One region of the Thalassorhabdus alkalitolerans genome, then DNA from elsewhere that is predicted to be linked to it. Evidence: a T-box and tRNA genes for the amino acid it is inferred to sense, from the RefSeq annotation. Region 1 holds a T-box; the other holds one or more tRNA genes.
What was found. A T-box is a leader RNA that pairs with one kind of tRNA and senses whether it is charged. The one in region 1 lies ahead of tyrS (tyrosine--tRNA ligase), so its partner is inferred to be a tRNA-Tyr.
Positions count from the first base shown of each region.

Region 2: it encodes a tRNA-Tyr, which carries the amino acid that the T-box ahead of tyrS (tyrosine--tRNA ligase) is inferred to sense. The anticodon was not compared.

Region 1 covers NZ_JBHSOZ010000003.1:1,123,373-1,130,658, reverse strand. The annotation lists gene ACFPU1_RS08305 (transglycosylase domain-containing protein) at 1-1,940, opposite strand, end outside; T-box leader at 2,077-2,298, shown strand; gene tyrS (tyrosine--tRNA ligase) at 2,561-3,835, shown strand; gene rpsD (30S ribosomal protein S4) at 3,966-4,568, opposite strand; gene ACFPU1_RS08290 (GAF domain-containing protein) at 4,868-5,347, opposite strand; gene refZ (forespore capture DNA-binding protein RefZ) at 5,497-6,135, shown strand; gene hisJ (histidinol-phosphatase HisJ) at 6,145-6,945, opposite strand; gene ezrA (septation ring formation regulator EzrA) at 7,274-7,286, shown strand, end outside.
Region 2 covers NZ_JBHSOZ010000005.1:456,378-463,663, reverse strand. The annotation lists tRNA gene ACFPU1_RS13235 (tRNA-Ser) at 1-34, shown strand, start outside; tRNA gene ACFPU1_RS13230 (tRNA-Glu) at 55-129, shown strand; tRNA gene ACFPU1_RS13225 (tRNA-Val) at 137-212, shown strand; tRNA gene ACFPU1_RS13220 (tRNA-Met) at 229-305, shown strand; tRNA gene ACFPU1_RS13215 (tRNA-Met) at 482-558, shown strand; tRNA gene ACFPU1_RS13210 (tRNA-Asp) at 777-852, shown strand; tRNA gene ACFPU1_RS13205 (tRNA-Phe) at 858-933, shown strand; tRNA gene ACFPU1_RS13200 (tRNA-Thr) at 946-1,021, shown strand; tRNA gene ACFPU1_RS13195 (tRNA-Tyr) at 1,150-1,235, shown strand; tRNA gene ACFPU1_RS13190 (tRNA-Trp) at 1,246-1,319, shown strand; tRNA gene ACFPU1_RS13185 (tRNA-His) at 1,336-1,411, shown strand; tRNA gene ACFPU1_RS13180 (tRNA-Gln) at 1,419-1,493, shown strand; tRNA gene ACFPU1_RS13175 (tRNA-Gly) at 1,498-1,572, shown strand; tRNA gene ACFPU1_RS13170 (tRNA-Cys) at 1,619-1,693, shown strand; tRNA gene ACFPU1_RS13165 (tRNA-Leu) at 1,709-1,797, shown strand; tRNA gene ACFPU1_RS13160 (tRNA-Leu) at 1,824-1,908, shown strand; gene ACFPU1_RS13155 (hypothetical protein) at 2,375-2,518, shown strand; gene ACFPU1_RS13150 (hypothetical protein) at 2,577-2,822, shown strand; gene ACFPU1_RS13145 (YfcC family protein) at 3,143-4,579, shown strand; partial or broken gene ACFPU1_RS13140 (L,D-transpeptidase family protein) at 4,745-5,587, opposite strand; gene ACFPU1_RS13135 (L-lactate MFS transporter) at 6,217-7,286, shown strand, end outside.

The DNA of each region.
Region 1 (7,286 bases):
CCAACAAACCAGGCATCATGGATTTCATTTGTCGTTCCTGTTTTTCCAGCCCAGTCACCTTCAAAGTCTAACATGTCCGGAAGGGAAGTGGCTGTTCCTTCCTCTGTGCCCAGCACGTCTCGTAAAATGTCCAGCATAAGATAAGCAGTTTGGGCAGAAAACACTTCTCTAGGTTCCGGTTCATGCTCATATATAACTTCGCCGTCATGGGTTTCAATTCGGTCGATAATATACGAATCGTTATATTGTCCGTCGTTAGCAAATAAGCTGTAAGCAGCCGTGTTCTGCTCCACGGTCGCACCGTTGGTTAAACCACCGATAGCGCCTGACTCGTACGGATCATTCTCGTCTAGATTTGTAAATCCCATATTGATCAAGTCTTCCCGGGCATCTTCATGCTCTACACGTTGCAATGCTTTTACAGCAGGGATATTTTGAGAACGAACCAGTGATTCACGAACAGGGATAAATCCTTCGTATTCATCGCTGTTGAAGTTTGTGATCTCATCACCAGTACTATAGGTGCTGGGTACGTCAGGCACAATGGTTCCAGGCTGAAGTTCTCCCCGGTCCATAGCTGGTCCATATGCTAAAAGGGGCTTCATGGTGGAACCGTTTTGTCTAAACCCTTGGGTGGCATGATTCATGCTTTCTCTTGAGTGATCGCGCCCTCCGACAAAACTGATAATAGCGCCTGTACGATTATCGATCATTACAGCTCCGACTTCCTCTGGTTCCACTTCACCATCTTCTCCTTGCCTGTCCGGGCCAAACCATTCAACATTATCCACAGCTTCCTGCATGTTGTCATAAATATCCTTGTTTACAGTGGTATGCACTTGGTACCCGCCGTTAGCAAGTTTCACTCGAGCATCCTCATGGTAGGATAATATTGTTTCCTGTCGTTCTTCTTCGTCCATTCCTTCTAAATCCACGCCGTCTTCTTCAATCAATTGTTCTCTTATAATTTGGATAGCACGGCGCTGTGCTTCATTAGTTAAGTAAGGATATTCATCGAATGTTCTCGGGCGAGGGTCAGCCAGGCTTTCTTCAATGTCATATGCCTGTGCTTCCTCGTATTCCTCTTCTGTAATATAGCCGCTGGCTTTCATTCTGTTTAAGACTGTCTGCATGCGGTTAAGACCGGCATCAAAGCTGTCTTTCACTTCACCTGTTGATGTAAACGGGGTATATCCAAAAGGGTTTTGGGGCAGACCTGCTATAAAGGCTGCTTGTGGAATATTTAGTTCAGCAGCGTCTACACCGAAAATTCCTTCTGCAGCTGCTTGTACGCCCGCAATATTTTGTCCGTTAGAGTTTCGGCCGAAAGGCACGATGTTTAAGTATGCTTCAAGAATGTCTTCCTTTTCAAAGAATTCTTCCATTCTCATCGCCAGCATTATTTCTCTCGCCTTGCGGTCAAAGGAAACTTCATTGCTAAGCATTTGGTTTTTTACGATTTGCTGTGTTAACGTACTTCCTCCTGTTTGATTGGCTGCTCCTGTGATTTCCTGGAAAGTCGCTCGCATGATTGCTTTCGGTACGATACCATCATGTTCGAAAAAATATTCATCTTCTGTGGCGATTATAGCATTCACCAGATTATCAGATACTTCGTCAACTTCTATATCTCGCCTTTCCAAATCAGAACTAATTTCTCCTAAGTAAACCTCGTCGGCGAAATAAATTTCACTCGTTTCTTCATAGTCATAGAGCTCTTCTTCCATTTCGTCAAAGGAGCGAGCTGGCTCGTCTTCAACCAGGGAAACAAAATACCCGGCACCTGCTCCCCCAATAAAAAACGTTCCCATAAGTAAAAGGACAAAAAGAATTAAAATAAGATTCCAAACAACATAAGATGTTATATTCAGTCCTCTGACGATAGGAAGGTCTTTCCATTCATCGGTTTTTGCATTTAACCTCTCAAAAAAACTTTTCATTCTTGTATTCCCCCCAAAAAACATCAATCGTATTATAGCATAGACCATACATTCCTACATGAAGTGAAAGTAGGCTTTACAACCAGTTTGACAATCATTTAGAGATTTGGTACAAAAGGATTATCTACATAAAAATATTGAAGTGATGACAGATTGAAGTAGCATAGATTTCCCTGTTACAGAGAGCCGGCGACTGGTGAAAGCTGGTACATAAATCTTTTTGCGAAATACGTTCTTGAGCTTCCTCGCCCTTATTGACAGGGGAGAGGACGGGATTGTTCCCGATATCTAAACGAAGTGGAAAGCAGGAACTTTCAGCTTTCAAAAAGGGTGGTACCGCGGCCAACTCGTCCCTTGTCTTGGGACGAGTTTTTTGTATTATTCTTGGCTCTCTTAAAGGTGATGGCACTAACAGCACGCTGTCCGTCTTTCGAATAAGGCGTTTCTTAGGAAAGTAATCAGCAGCCTTATCCTCATAAACGGGAGTTTGTGCAGAAGTATCATATAAGGCTAACTGTGCATATGAAGAAGATATATGTACTACTTTGTAACTAAGTATCCTTCTATACTTATACCCGATAATATACCCGATAATCTTACTTTTTAAAGGAGAGAAGATGATGAACATTTTAGAGGAACTAGAATTCAGAGGTCTTGTAAACCAGGTAACGGACAGGGAGGGGCTTGAGTCTCTGCTTAAGAAAGAGCAAGTAACGCTCTACTGTGGGTTTGACCCGACAGGAGACAGTCTGCATATTGGACACTTGCTGACAATTATTACCCTGCGCCGCTTTCAGCTGGCAGGTCATAAACCGCTGGCTCTTGTTGGCGGGGCAACGGGCCTGATCGGAGATCCAAGTGGGAAAAACGCTGAAAGAACCCTAAATGAAGAGGAGATAGTTAAATCCTACAGCGACAGAATTAAAGGGCAGCTGGAAAAGTATTTAAGCTTTGATGGCGGAGATAAAGCAGAGCTTGTGAATAACTATGACTGGATCGGTGAAATGAACGTAGTTCAGTTCCTGCGTGATGTCGGTAAGCATTTTGGGCTTAATTATATGCTTGCAAAAGAATCAGTAGAGTCAAGAATTAAGACAGGTATTTCTTTTACGGAGTTCAGCTATCAAATACTACAATCATATGACTTCTACAGACTCTATGAGGAAAAAGGCTGTAAACTTCAGCTCGGAGGAAGTGATCAGTGGGGCAATATCACTGCAGGGCTTGAGTTGATCAGAAAGATGAAAGGCCAGGAAGAAGAGGAAAGAGCCGAAGCTTTCGGATTTACCATTCCCCTTGTAACCAAAGCTGATGGTACGAAATTCGGCAAGACTGAAGGGGGCGCCATCTGGCTTGATCCTGAAAAAACATCGCCTTACGAGTTTTATCAATTCTTAATTAACACTGATGATCGAGATGTATTGAAGTTCCTAAATTATTTTACGTTTCTTTCTGAGGAAGAATTGTCTGCTTTAGAAAAAGAAGCAGCAGAACGTCCTGAGGAGCGCGCTGCCCAAATTAGGCTAGCCGAAGAAGTCACACGCTTTGTCCACGGAGAGGAAGCATTACAGCAGGCTCAAAACATCAGTCAAGCATTATTTGGCGGAGGGGATTTAAAAACCTTAACAGCTAATGAAATCAAGCAAGGTTTTAAAGATGTTCCTACCTTTGTGGCAGAAGAAGAAGGGTACGGACTAATTGATCTTCTTGTGGAAGCAGGAATTTCTTCCTCGAAAAGACAAGCTAGAGAGGATATTAAAAACGGAGCCGTCTACATTAATGGTGACCGCTGCCAGGATATGCAAAAGACCATCAGTCAGGAAGACAAAATCGATGGAGCGTTTACAATTATTAGAAGAGGGAAGAAGAAATACTTCTTAATACAATATGCTTAAAAAAGAGGAGGCCGTTTCACCAGCTCCTTCATAAAGAAAAAAAGAGCCAGTAATCCTGAAGATACTGGCTTTTTCTATTTTTTTATTGAATTGAAAAGAAAAAACCTGCCGTAATGGCAGGTTTTTGATATTAACGAGAGTAGAACTCAACGATAAGAGCTTCAGTGATTTCAGCTGGAAGCTCAGAGCGCTCAGGGTAGCGGGAAAAGCTGCCTTCAAGCTTCTCTTCGTCAAAAGTAACAAAGTCAGGAACGAAGTTGTTAGCTTCTACTGCTTCTTTAATAGCAGAGTTGTTGCGAGATTTTTCACGAACACCGATAACTTGTCCTGGAGCAACACGGTAAGATGGGATATCTACACGTCCACCATCAACAGTGATATGACCATGGTTAACAAGCTGGCGCGCTGCACGACGAGTGCGGGCAAGTCCTAAACGGTACACAAGGTTGTCCAGACGGGACTCAAGAAGGATCATGAAGTTTTCACCATGAACACCTTTCATTTTGCCTGCAATATCAAATGTGCGACGGAATTGACGCTCATTTAAGCCGTACATAAAACGAAGCTTCTGCTTTTCTTGAAGCTGCTGGCCGTACTCAGAAAGTTTTTTCCGTTGAGTAGGTCCGTGCTCACCTGGTGCATATGGGCGTTTTTCTAATTCTTTTCCTGTGCCGCTTAAAGAAATTCCAAGACGGCGGGATTTTTTCCAAGATGGTCCTGTATAGCGTGCCATACAAAGACTCCCCCTTTATATTTTAAAGTTATGGAAAAAAGAACAACAATGATAATCTCCTGACATGCTCATTTTGTTTTCATGCACCTTCGCCTCGACAGCTAGAGGTTACCTGATACACCTCAACCCGTTTTCAGCCGCTGGGTTAAGAGGAACAAAATGATGAGGGTTAACACATCAAGTTTATCCAGGCTGTCTTTTTTTACACAAGGGAGATTATATAATGAATAAGAAGGAAAGTCAATCACCCTGGAAAACTATCTTTATAGAAGGCTGGAAGGTCGTTGTCTTCATTCTGACTACAGGTGACGGACCAGGACGTCCACAAACTCCTCTAGATAGAGTGTCTCTTCTTCTGTAAAACGGTTTTTTTCCGGGCTGTCGATATCTAAGACTCCAAGTAATTCTCCTTCTTTGAGCAGTGGAACAACAACTTCAGAACGTGAAGCAGCATCACAGGCGATATGCCCTGGAAAAGCATGCACGTCATCTACTCTAATAGTCTTTCGTTCAGCGGCAGCAGTTCCGCACACACCTTTTCCAAGTGGAATTCTTACACAGGCAGGAAGACCATGAAATGGGCCGAGTACAAGTTCTCCTTCTTTATAAAGGTAAAAGCCTGCCCAGTTCACCCGGTCCAGAAATTGATTTAATAAAGCGGAAGCATTTGCTAAATTAGCAGTCATGTCCCTTTCTCCGCTCAGGAGAGCATCAAGTTGTTTGTTTAAGGTGGTGTAGCTGTCTTTAAGAGAATCATTATATTGTACTGGTTTAAACATTTTTTTCACCTGCTTAATAGTTTTTTAATACCTTTCATTGAGAAATCTGACTAAAAGAAGGCAGAACTGTCGAGAAGTTTCAAAAGGAAATAAAAGTAAGAAACAGAATATATACTCTATGAAACTGAGCTGGAAAGGGAGGACCTTCCATGAGTAAAAAAGAAGGAATGACGAAAAGAAAAGTGATGGATGCAGCTACCTTTCTCTTTAACACCAAAGGATTTCACGGCACTTCTGTGAGGGCAATTGCTGAGAAAGCAAACATTAATGTTTCCTTAATTTCTTACTACTTTGGAGGAAAACAAGGTCTCCTTGAAAATTTAATGACCGATTACCTTGAAGGGTATTTGCACACCCTTGAAAAAGAAGCGGAAAGGCTTACTGAGCTAGGGGCCAGGCGAACATTGCTAAATATTATGGAAAGCTCTCTTGAATACATGCAGAAAAACCATCACCGTTCCCGCTTTGTTCTTCGGGAAATGACATTGGATTCCGTGCTGGTCAGAGAACTTATGAGCACCTATTTTATGAAAGAAAAGCACATGTACTCACTAGTGATTCAACATGGCATTAAGCAAGGGATCTTTGCCAGGGCTCCTTTAGACTGGACAGTAATGTATGTCAGGGGAATGGTGACAATGCCCTTTCTCCATCCCCAGTATATTAGAGAAGTATTTCATTTGCAGCCCCAGGAATCTTATTTCCTGAAAGTGTATATGAAAGAATTGTCTCACTGGGTCGATCATCATTTAATCCATGATATCGAAACTTCAGCAGCTTCCTTATAGAGCCCCTGATCAGAGCAGCTGGCTGCTGCCCTGCATCATTTCTTTTGCCTGGTGAGCATCCGATCCATAGATCAAGGGAATGTTTCGCTTCATTGCTTCATCAGCAACCCAGGAAGGGGGGTAAGGCTCCCTGCATAAAGGCTTTGCTGTCCCAGCCCCATTATAATCCAATTCATACCCCTGATCCTGGATCGCATTCAATATAGCAAGGATAGGTTCTTTAGGAGCTGTGTTGCCAGTAAACTTTTTCTGGAATTTGCGTACTAAAGTCATGTGTCCGATTCGGCCAGGCTTGTAAGCGCCAAGATCGCTGTATATCGACTTTAGTACGGTTTCGTAGTATTTATCAGCTACACCTTCTACGCTCTCAAATATAGTAGTTAATTCCTTAAAGGAATCAGGGCTGTAGTCAAGACATATGTATTCGTTTTTCTGTTTTTTTTTCAAAAAGTGCACGGAAAGAATAGCATCATCCAAACGAGGGCCGAATTCATTTAAAAAAGCCTTGACTTCACTCTCAAAACCCTCAATATAATCAACTTCCAGTCCTGTCTTGATAAGGATGTCAGATGTATATTTCATTTTTACTCTTTCGATCTCTTGGAAATAGGAATCCAGCTGACGGAATTCCATTGCACTGTCTTTCTCGGGAACAGGGTCTTCAAAGTTTAGAGGAAGGGGGGCATGCTCGGCAAAAGTGATGGTTTTCAGACCAGCTTTTATCGCTTCTTCTACATATTTCTCCAAGGGATCGAGTGTTCCATGGGGACAAAATGGTGTGTGAACATGGCCGTCACGATCAACAATCATAGCGTTTACCTCCCATTTTATTTCCCTATACAGGCGAAGGGAATTTTTTCGTTTGTTTACATGGAAATGACTTCAAAAATAATCTTATCATGTTATCATTATAATAAGTGTATTCTTCTATGATCTTTTATAAAGAACGTTTCTGTTCTGCACAAGTTTTTTATAGAAGAAGAAGGAATTTGACGTTTTATGTAGAAAAAAATCAACTTAATGAGTTTTGATAGGTAAAACTGCTTTACAGCAGCTCGGAATATAATAAGTGTTAAAAGTCAGTCAATCAAGAGATTGTACCTACCTTATTGGTGTGGGGAAACTGGAGTGAGGTCATATGATATATGTGG
Region 2 (7,286 bases), on a different contig from region 1:
CGTCTCGAGGGTTCGAATCCCTCGCTCTCCGCCATTTTGGATATTATATATTGTGGCCCGTTGGTCAAGTGGTTAAGACACCGCCCTTTCACGGCGGTAACACGGGTTCGAATCCCGTACGGGTCACCACTTATTTGGAGGATTAGCTCAGCTGGGAGAGCACCTGCCTTACAAGCAGGGGGTCGGCAGTTCGATCCTGTCATCCTCCACCATATTTTTTTATAATATCGCGGGATAGAGCAGTCTGGTAGCTCGTCGGGCTCATAACCCGGAGGTCGGAGGTTCAAATCCCCCTCCCGCAACCAATTAAGTTTTTGCTGCAACGTTGAGTAAGCGTCAAAGCAAAAAAACATGAGTAGTACTCGAAAGAGTGCAACCAAAATAATTCCCGCTACTACGTCGAGAGACCTCAGCGGCAAGGGAATATCAATAGTACCCGCCAGGGTACAACCAATAATTCTCATATCTATATTTATAATATCGCGGGATAGAGCAGTCTGGTAGCTCGTCGGGCTCATAACCCGGAGGTCGGAGGTTCAAATCCTCCTCCCGCAACCAATTAAGTTTTTGCTACGACGTCGAATAAGCGTCAAAGCAAAAAAACATGAGTAGTACTCGGAAGAGTGCAACCAAAATAATTCCCGCCACTACGTCGAGAGACCTCAGCGGCAAGGGAATATCAGTGGTACCCGCCAGGGTGCAACCAATTAAGTTTTTGCTACGACGTCGAATAAGCGTCAAAGCAAAAAAACATATGAATGCAAACAATTTAATAGGGGCCTGTGGTGTAGCGGTTAACATGCCTGCCTGTCACGCAGGAGATCGCGGGTTCGATCCCCGTCAGGCCCGCCATTTAAGGCTCGATAGCTCAGTCGGTAGAGCAGTGGACTGAAAATCCACGTGTCGGCGGTTCGATTCCGTCTCGAGCCACCACTTTCATAGTAGGCCGGTCTAGCTCAATTGGTAGAGCAACTGACTTGTAATCAGTAGGTTGGGGGTTCAAGTCCTCTGGCCGGCACCATTTTTACTATAAGCATACTGGAAACCAACTGATCGAAGAAATCATAGGTTAGCCAATTATAGTAAATATACCAAGAAATACACTTGACGATAAAGTAAATGTTTTGTAATATATTTATTGTCCCTTTTGGAGGGGTAGCGAAGTTGGCCAAACGCGGCAGACTGTAAATCTGCTCCCTCTGGGTTCGGCGGTTCGAGTCCGTCCCCCTCCACCATCTATTTAATAGGGGTATAGTTTAATGGTAAAACGAAGGTCTCCAAAACCTTTGATGTGGGTTCGATTCCTACTACCCCTGCCATTATCTTACTCATATGGCGGTTGTGGCGAAGTGGTTAACGCACCGGATTGTGGCTCCGGCACTCGTGGGTTCGATTCCCATCAATCGCCCCATAGATTTTGGGCTATAGCCAAGCGGTAAGGCAGCGGATTTTGATTCCGTCATGCGCTGGTTCGAATCCAGCTAGCCCAGCCATGTCGCGGAAGTAGTTCAGTGGTAGAACACCACCTTGCCAAGGTGGGGGTCGCGGGTTCGAATCCCGTCTTCCGCTCCATATTCATATTGTATAGTCCTTGTGCATATAATGAAAACATGCACATGGCGGCATAGCCAAGTGGTAAGGCACGGGTCTGCAAAACCCTTATTCCCCGGTTCGAATCCGGGTGCCGCCTCCAACTTAGGTAACAGCTGCCGGGGTGGTGGAATTGGCAGACACACAGGACTTAAAATCCTGCGGTTGGTTTCAACCGTGCCGGTTCGAGTCCGGCCCTCGGCACCATTTATTTAACTGAATATGTATATTAAGCCGGTGTGGCGGAATTGGCAGACGCGCACGACTCAAAATCGTGTTCCTTATGGAGTGTCGGTTCGACCCCGACCACCGGTACCATACATATTACATAACTCTTTAATTCAAGGCTTCTCACAATAGTGGGAAGTCTTTTTTTGTGTCCCGGCGTGTCTGGCAGCTATGTGGTGAAAGTCCACTTTGGGCTTGGTAATGGGCACCGTTAGCGAATGGGAAGGGTGTTCGGGGCTACCCGGAATCTGAAGAAAACCGGACGTAATCACACGCGGTAACGAACAGAAACAGGATACAAGGCTGAAGCGGAAAGGATGAGTTTGCACAACAAGATAAAATCCTACATTGCCCGAACTCCGCACAGTAAATACCGCACCCACGGGTGGAAAGCGGTCAGACTTACCCGGGGAGGTCTTATCAGGGTTTCTACGAAGGAGAAATTCCTTACAGGGATAACGATGCCAACGATTCAACAGAGACCATAGTAGTCACATACACTTCGTAACGAAGGGTCGAACAATAAGAATCACTGACAAGCTTGGAGGTGTGGAGAATGCAACGAGCAAAGACAACATCGAAAGATGGATGTCTGCGGGAGGGTACACTGGAAGCGAAGAGTAATGCTGGAGTGTGCAGTGTTCTTCGCGGCTGGGTTGCATACCATGGGGGATCCCAGGATGAAGAACTACGTTCATAATATCTCCCAGTGGGTGAGAAGAAGGATCAGACAGTTAATCTGAAAAAGGTGGAAGAAAGTGAAAACCAGATATCGAAGTTTGATCAAGCTGAAAGTTCCCAGAGATAAGGCATGGGAATGGGCTAATACCCGCAAGGGCTACTGGAGAATATCAAAGTCCTTTATTCTACATTGTGCTATCACAAAAGAAGCCCTGCAAGAAGCAGGACTTCTAAACATGGAAGCTTTCTATAAGAAAATGCATGATGGCATCACTCAACTTATTGAACCGCCGTATACGAGATCCGTATTTACGGTGGTGTGATAGGATAGAGAGGCAAATCCTCCTCCTACTGTTTCATTTGACTCCATTTTAAACGTTTCAAAGTGAATCATTAAGTGTAGCAAGTGGATGGTAACTGGTATAACACCCCATAACTAAAATGAGAATATATAAATTTTTATGTGAGGAAATCTAACATCTGGAGACCCTGAAAAATAGGCAAATGTGTATTTTTATATATAATTATTCTAAAAAATATCAAATGTTTTGTTTAAAGTGTACAATGACTTTCGTTTTCCTCCCCAGTATTATGAACACTAATCAAGGACAACAACTTTGGAATTCTACTGGGGGATATAGAAATGAATACAGAAAGTGAAACAAAAAGTGAAACAAAAAGTGAAACAAAAAGAAAAAAGTTTCAGATGCCGCACATCTATGTTATATTATTCATTCTTATGGCTCTTGCAGCTATTTCAACACATCTCATTCCCGCTGGTGAGTTTGAACGGATTACTGGACCGGAGGGAAGGGAGTCTATCGATCCAGAATCGTATACTCAGGTAGATGCATCACCTGCTGGTGTTGAGGAATTCATGCTCGCCATACCAAGAGGATTAGTGGAAGCAGGAGAAGTAGTGTTTTTTACTCTTATTATTGGCGGCATGTTTATGGTTCTTCGTAAAACCGGCATTATTGAAATAGGGGTAAACAAGCTGACAACAGCTTTTTCAACGAAAAGTACTGCAGTAATTCCGGTTCTAATGATCGCTTTTGCTGCCGTCTGCGGAGTTATCGGCACACAGGAGCTAAGCTTAGTGTATGTTCCAGTTATTATTCCGCTTTTAATAGCTTTAGGCTATGATTCTATGGTTGCAGCAGCTGTAGCTCTTATAGCAACGACTGCTGGGTTTATGACCGGATTTCTTAATCCAATTAACACGGGGCTTGGACAGCAAATAGCGGAAGTCCCTTTGTATTCAGGCATAGAGCTTCGGCTGATAGCTCTTGTAGTTATCTTAGGAGTGGGAATTATCTATGTCATTCGTTATGCTAAAAAGGTACAAGCCAATCCAGAAAGCAGTCTGGTCTATGAGGAAGATAGAGAAAAACGTGAAACTTACTCAAATCCTGATGAATCAAAAAGTAGAAGATTTACTCCAAGGCAGAAAGCAGCTGGTGTCTTTTTAATTGGCTTTTTTGCCATTCTGATATATGGAGTCATTGCTCAAGGATGGTTCATGCTGGAAATGTCAGGCCTTTTCATTGTTATGGGAATTGTGGTAGGTATGGCAGCCGGTTTAACAGCAGCTCAGGTTTGTGAAGGCTTTAATCAAGGATTTCGCGAGGTATTAGTGGGAGCAATTATCGTTGGAGTCGCCAGATCAGTCGCAGTTGTAATGGAGGACGGCCAGGTGATGGACACGCTCATTTATAACTTAGGAGCAGTGGTAGGTCAATTTCCTGGAACCTTAAGCGCAATGGGGATGTTTATGTCGCAACTGCTGTTTAACTTCCTCGTACCTTCTGGCAGCGGTCAGGCTCTGGTAACGATGCCTATTATGGCTCCTCTTTCTGATATGATTGGGGTGACCAGACAAACTGCTGTACTTGCCTTTCAATTTGGCGACGGCTTAGGAAACATTCTTTTTCCGACATCAGGTTATTTTATGGCTACTCTTGTTCTGGCAGGGGTAAGCTGGCATAAGTGGGTAAAGTTCTATTTTCCTTTATTCTTAATATGGGCCGCGATTGCAGCTGTATTTCTCATTATTGCCCAAGTCATTCAATGGCAGTAACCTTGCGCCCTAGATAGAAAGAAAAGCCTTTTTGATAGAGTTACTAAAAAATCATATTAAAACCCGTTCCTGATTATAAGAACGGGTTTGTTTTTATTTACTATTAATTGCTTTAATAGTCTGCGGACCGGCAACGCCATCGACTTTCAACTTGTTGGCTTTTTGGAAGCTCTTCACTGCCGCTTCTGTGGCAGGACCGAATTTCCCGTCAGCACCTCTTGTGTTAAAGCCAAGACTGGTCAGTTTTTGCTGAAGCTTTTTCACTTCGCTTCCGCTGCTTCCTTTTCTTAGTGTACCGCTTTTAATTTGAGAGGAAGTGGATGGAGACTTATTGACGGTTTTACTCTGGCTTGCTAAAAGGTTTTTCGTCTGAGTGCCTACAACCCCATCGGCTTTCAGCTTATTAGCCTTTTGGAACCTTTTCACAGCATCCTCGGTTCCTTTTCCAAATATGCCATCTGCAGAAACCTTGTAACCTGCAGCACTCAACTGTCGTTGAATTTCTTTTACTGCTTCTCCTTTGCTTCCTCGTTTAAGTGTTCCGCTTGTAGTGCCTCCTGGACTGGAAGGGCTGCTGTTTCCATTTATTTTGTACCCATTATTCTTTGCAATTGTATCAAAAGACTGACTGGATGTAGTAATGACAACAGGAGTGTTTACTTTTACCCGGCTGAAAAGCCATTCCACTTCATTGTTATGCATTCTGACACAGCCTGCGCTTGCATAAGTACCAATGGAAGAGGGATTGTTATTTCCGTGGATGGCATATGTGTTTCCGTTGGTTCCTCTGGCGTTAAGGCCAATCCAGCGCTTTCCTAAAGGGTTTTTTGGATCGCCGCCGGCAATATTGCCTTTATAATACGGGCGGTTCACAATTTTATTGACTACTTTGTGTTTTCCTTCAGGTGTTAAATTAGAACTCCGTCCGGTAGCTACACTGAACGTCCGGACTAATTTGTTGCTTTCATAAAATGCGAGCTGATTCGTTGCTTTGTTAATGACAATCATTTGACCAGTAGATGCTGATGTAGTTGGAACTTGCCACAGTAAAAACAGAAGTCCAACCAGTATGCAGGCGAGAACCTTTTTCAACCTACACCCCTCTTTTCCTATTTAATAACCACACGTCAATGTATGCATAAAGGCAGATAGAATTGTCATTTTACTAAAATAAAATAAAAACTATATAAAGAACAAAAGCATAAAAGTCACAAGGAAGGATTCTTCTGTCATTAAGGGGCGTTCGATTTAGGAAAATGAAGGGATTGATTCATGGTAGCTGCTCCTTTCTAAGGGTGATTCTATCACTTTTGTTCTACAACAAGAACTGAACAAGTTCATTATATGGCACAATATGAGCAACTTCAATGAAAAAAATAAGTTAAAAATCTAGTGGTTTTTGCAAAAAATTACAAGGCGCAGCGGGGATTTTAGCTTATTATGGTTATTAACAAGAAAAAAGAAGAATCCTGAAAGCATGAAACGAGACCCAGCCTCTAATGAAAGGAGGCTGGGTCATTTATATTACATCTATGTTACAAATGAGAGTGGTGCCAGGCACCCTACATTGGGTAATTTTTATGTTTTTGGTTACTCTATGAAGACTTGATAATTCTTTTATGGAAGGAGTTCATGTTATGAAGCAAAAAAACCGGTGGTTGATTGCGTTGTCTGCTGTATTTATACACCTTTCCATTGGATCTATTTATGCGTACAGTGTGTTCCAAACCCCCTTGTATGAGGAACTGGGCTGGGGCGGGGCAACAGTGACGATAGCCTTTACGCTGGCCATCTTTTTCCTTGGCATTTCAGCTGCTTTTTTTGGAAGGTTTGTTGAAAAACGTGGTCCCAGGGTATCGGCCTTTTTAGCAGCTGTTCTATTTGGTGCAGGCTTAATTGGCGCAGGATTTTCCATAGGAATCGGATCGTTATATGGCTTTTATTTTACCTATGGGATCCTTGGGGGGATCGGTCTTGGCATTGGATACATTTCTCCGGTGTCTACTCTGGTGAAATGGTTTCCTGACAGAAGGGGGCTTGCTACAGGGATGGCGGTGTTTGGTTTTGGAGCAGGGTCTTTAATTGCCAGTCCAGTAGCTGCAAGGCTCATTGAAGGAATGGGGGTAGCCAATACTCTGTACCTGTTAGGAGCTGTTTACTTTGTTTTGATGTCTCTGGGCGCATGGTACATTGCCCGGCCTCCAGAGGATTGGATGCCTGCAGCAGCTAAAGAGAAAAAAGACGACGGCGAGGTTGAAAAAAGAGAAGATCTGGCTCAGTTAACAGCTAATGAAGCCATAAAAACAAAACGTTTCTGGCTGCTATGGTGGATGATGCTTATAAATATATCTGCAGGAATCATGTTAATAGCTGTGGCTTCACCTATGGCTCAGGAGTTAGTTGGAATGACGGCTATGGCAGCTGCTACTGTAGTTGGGGTTATGGGGCTCTTTAATGGTGGTGGTCGTATTATTTGGTCTACTCTGTCGGATTATATCGGGAGGCCTAATATATTCTTAATTTTCTTTGGTGTTCAGCTGGTTTCCTTTATGATCCTGCCCATGGTGGGTAATGCTCTTATCTTCCAGATTTTAATGTACCTTATTGTTTCTATATACGGAGGAGGCTTTGCCACACTGCCGGCATTTATAGGTGACATGTTTGGTACAAAACAGCTTGGAGCCATACACGGTTATCTCCTGACTTC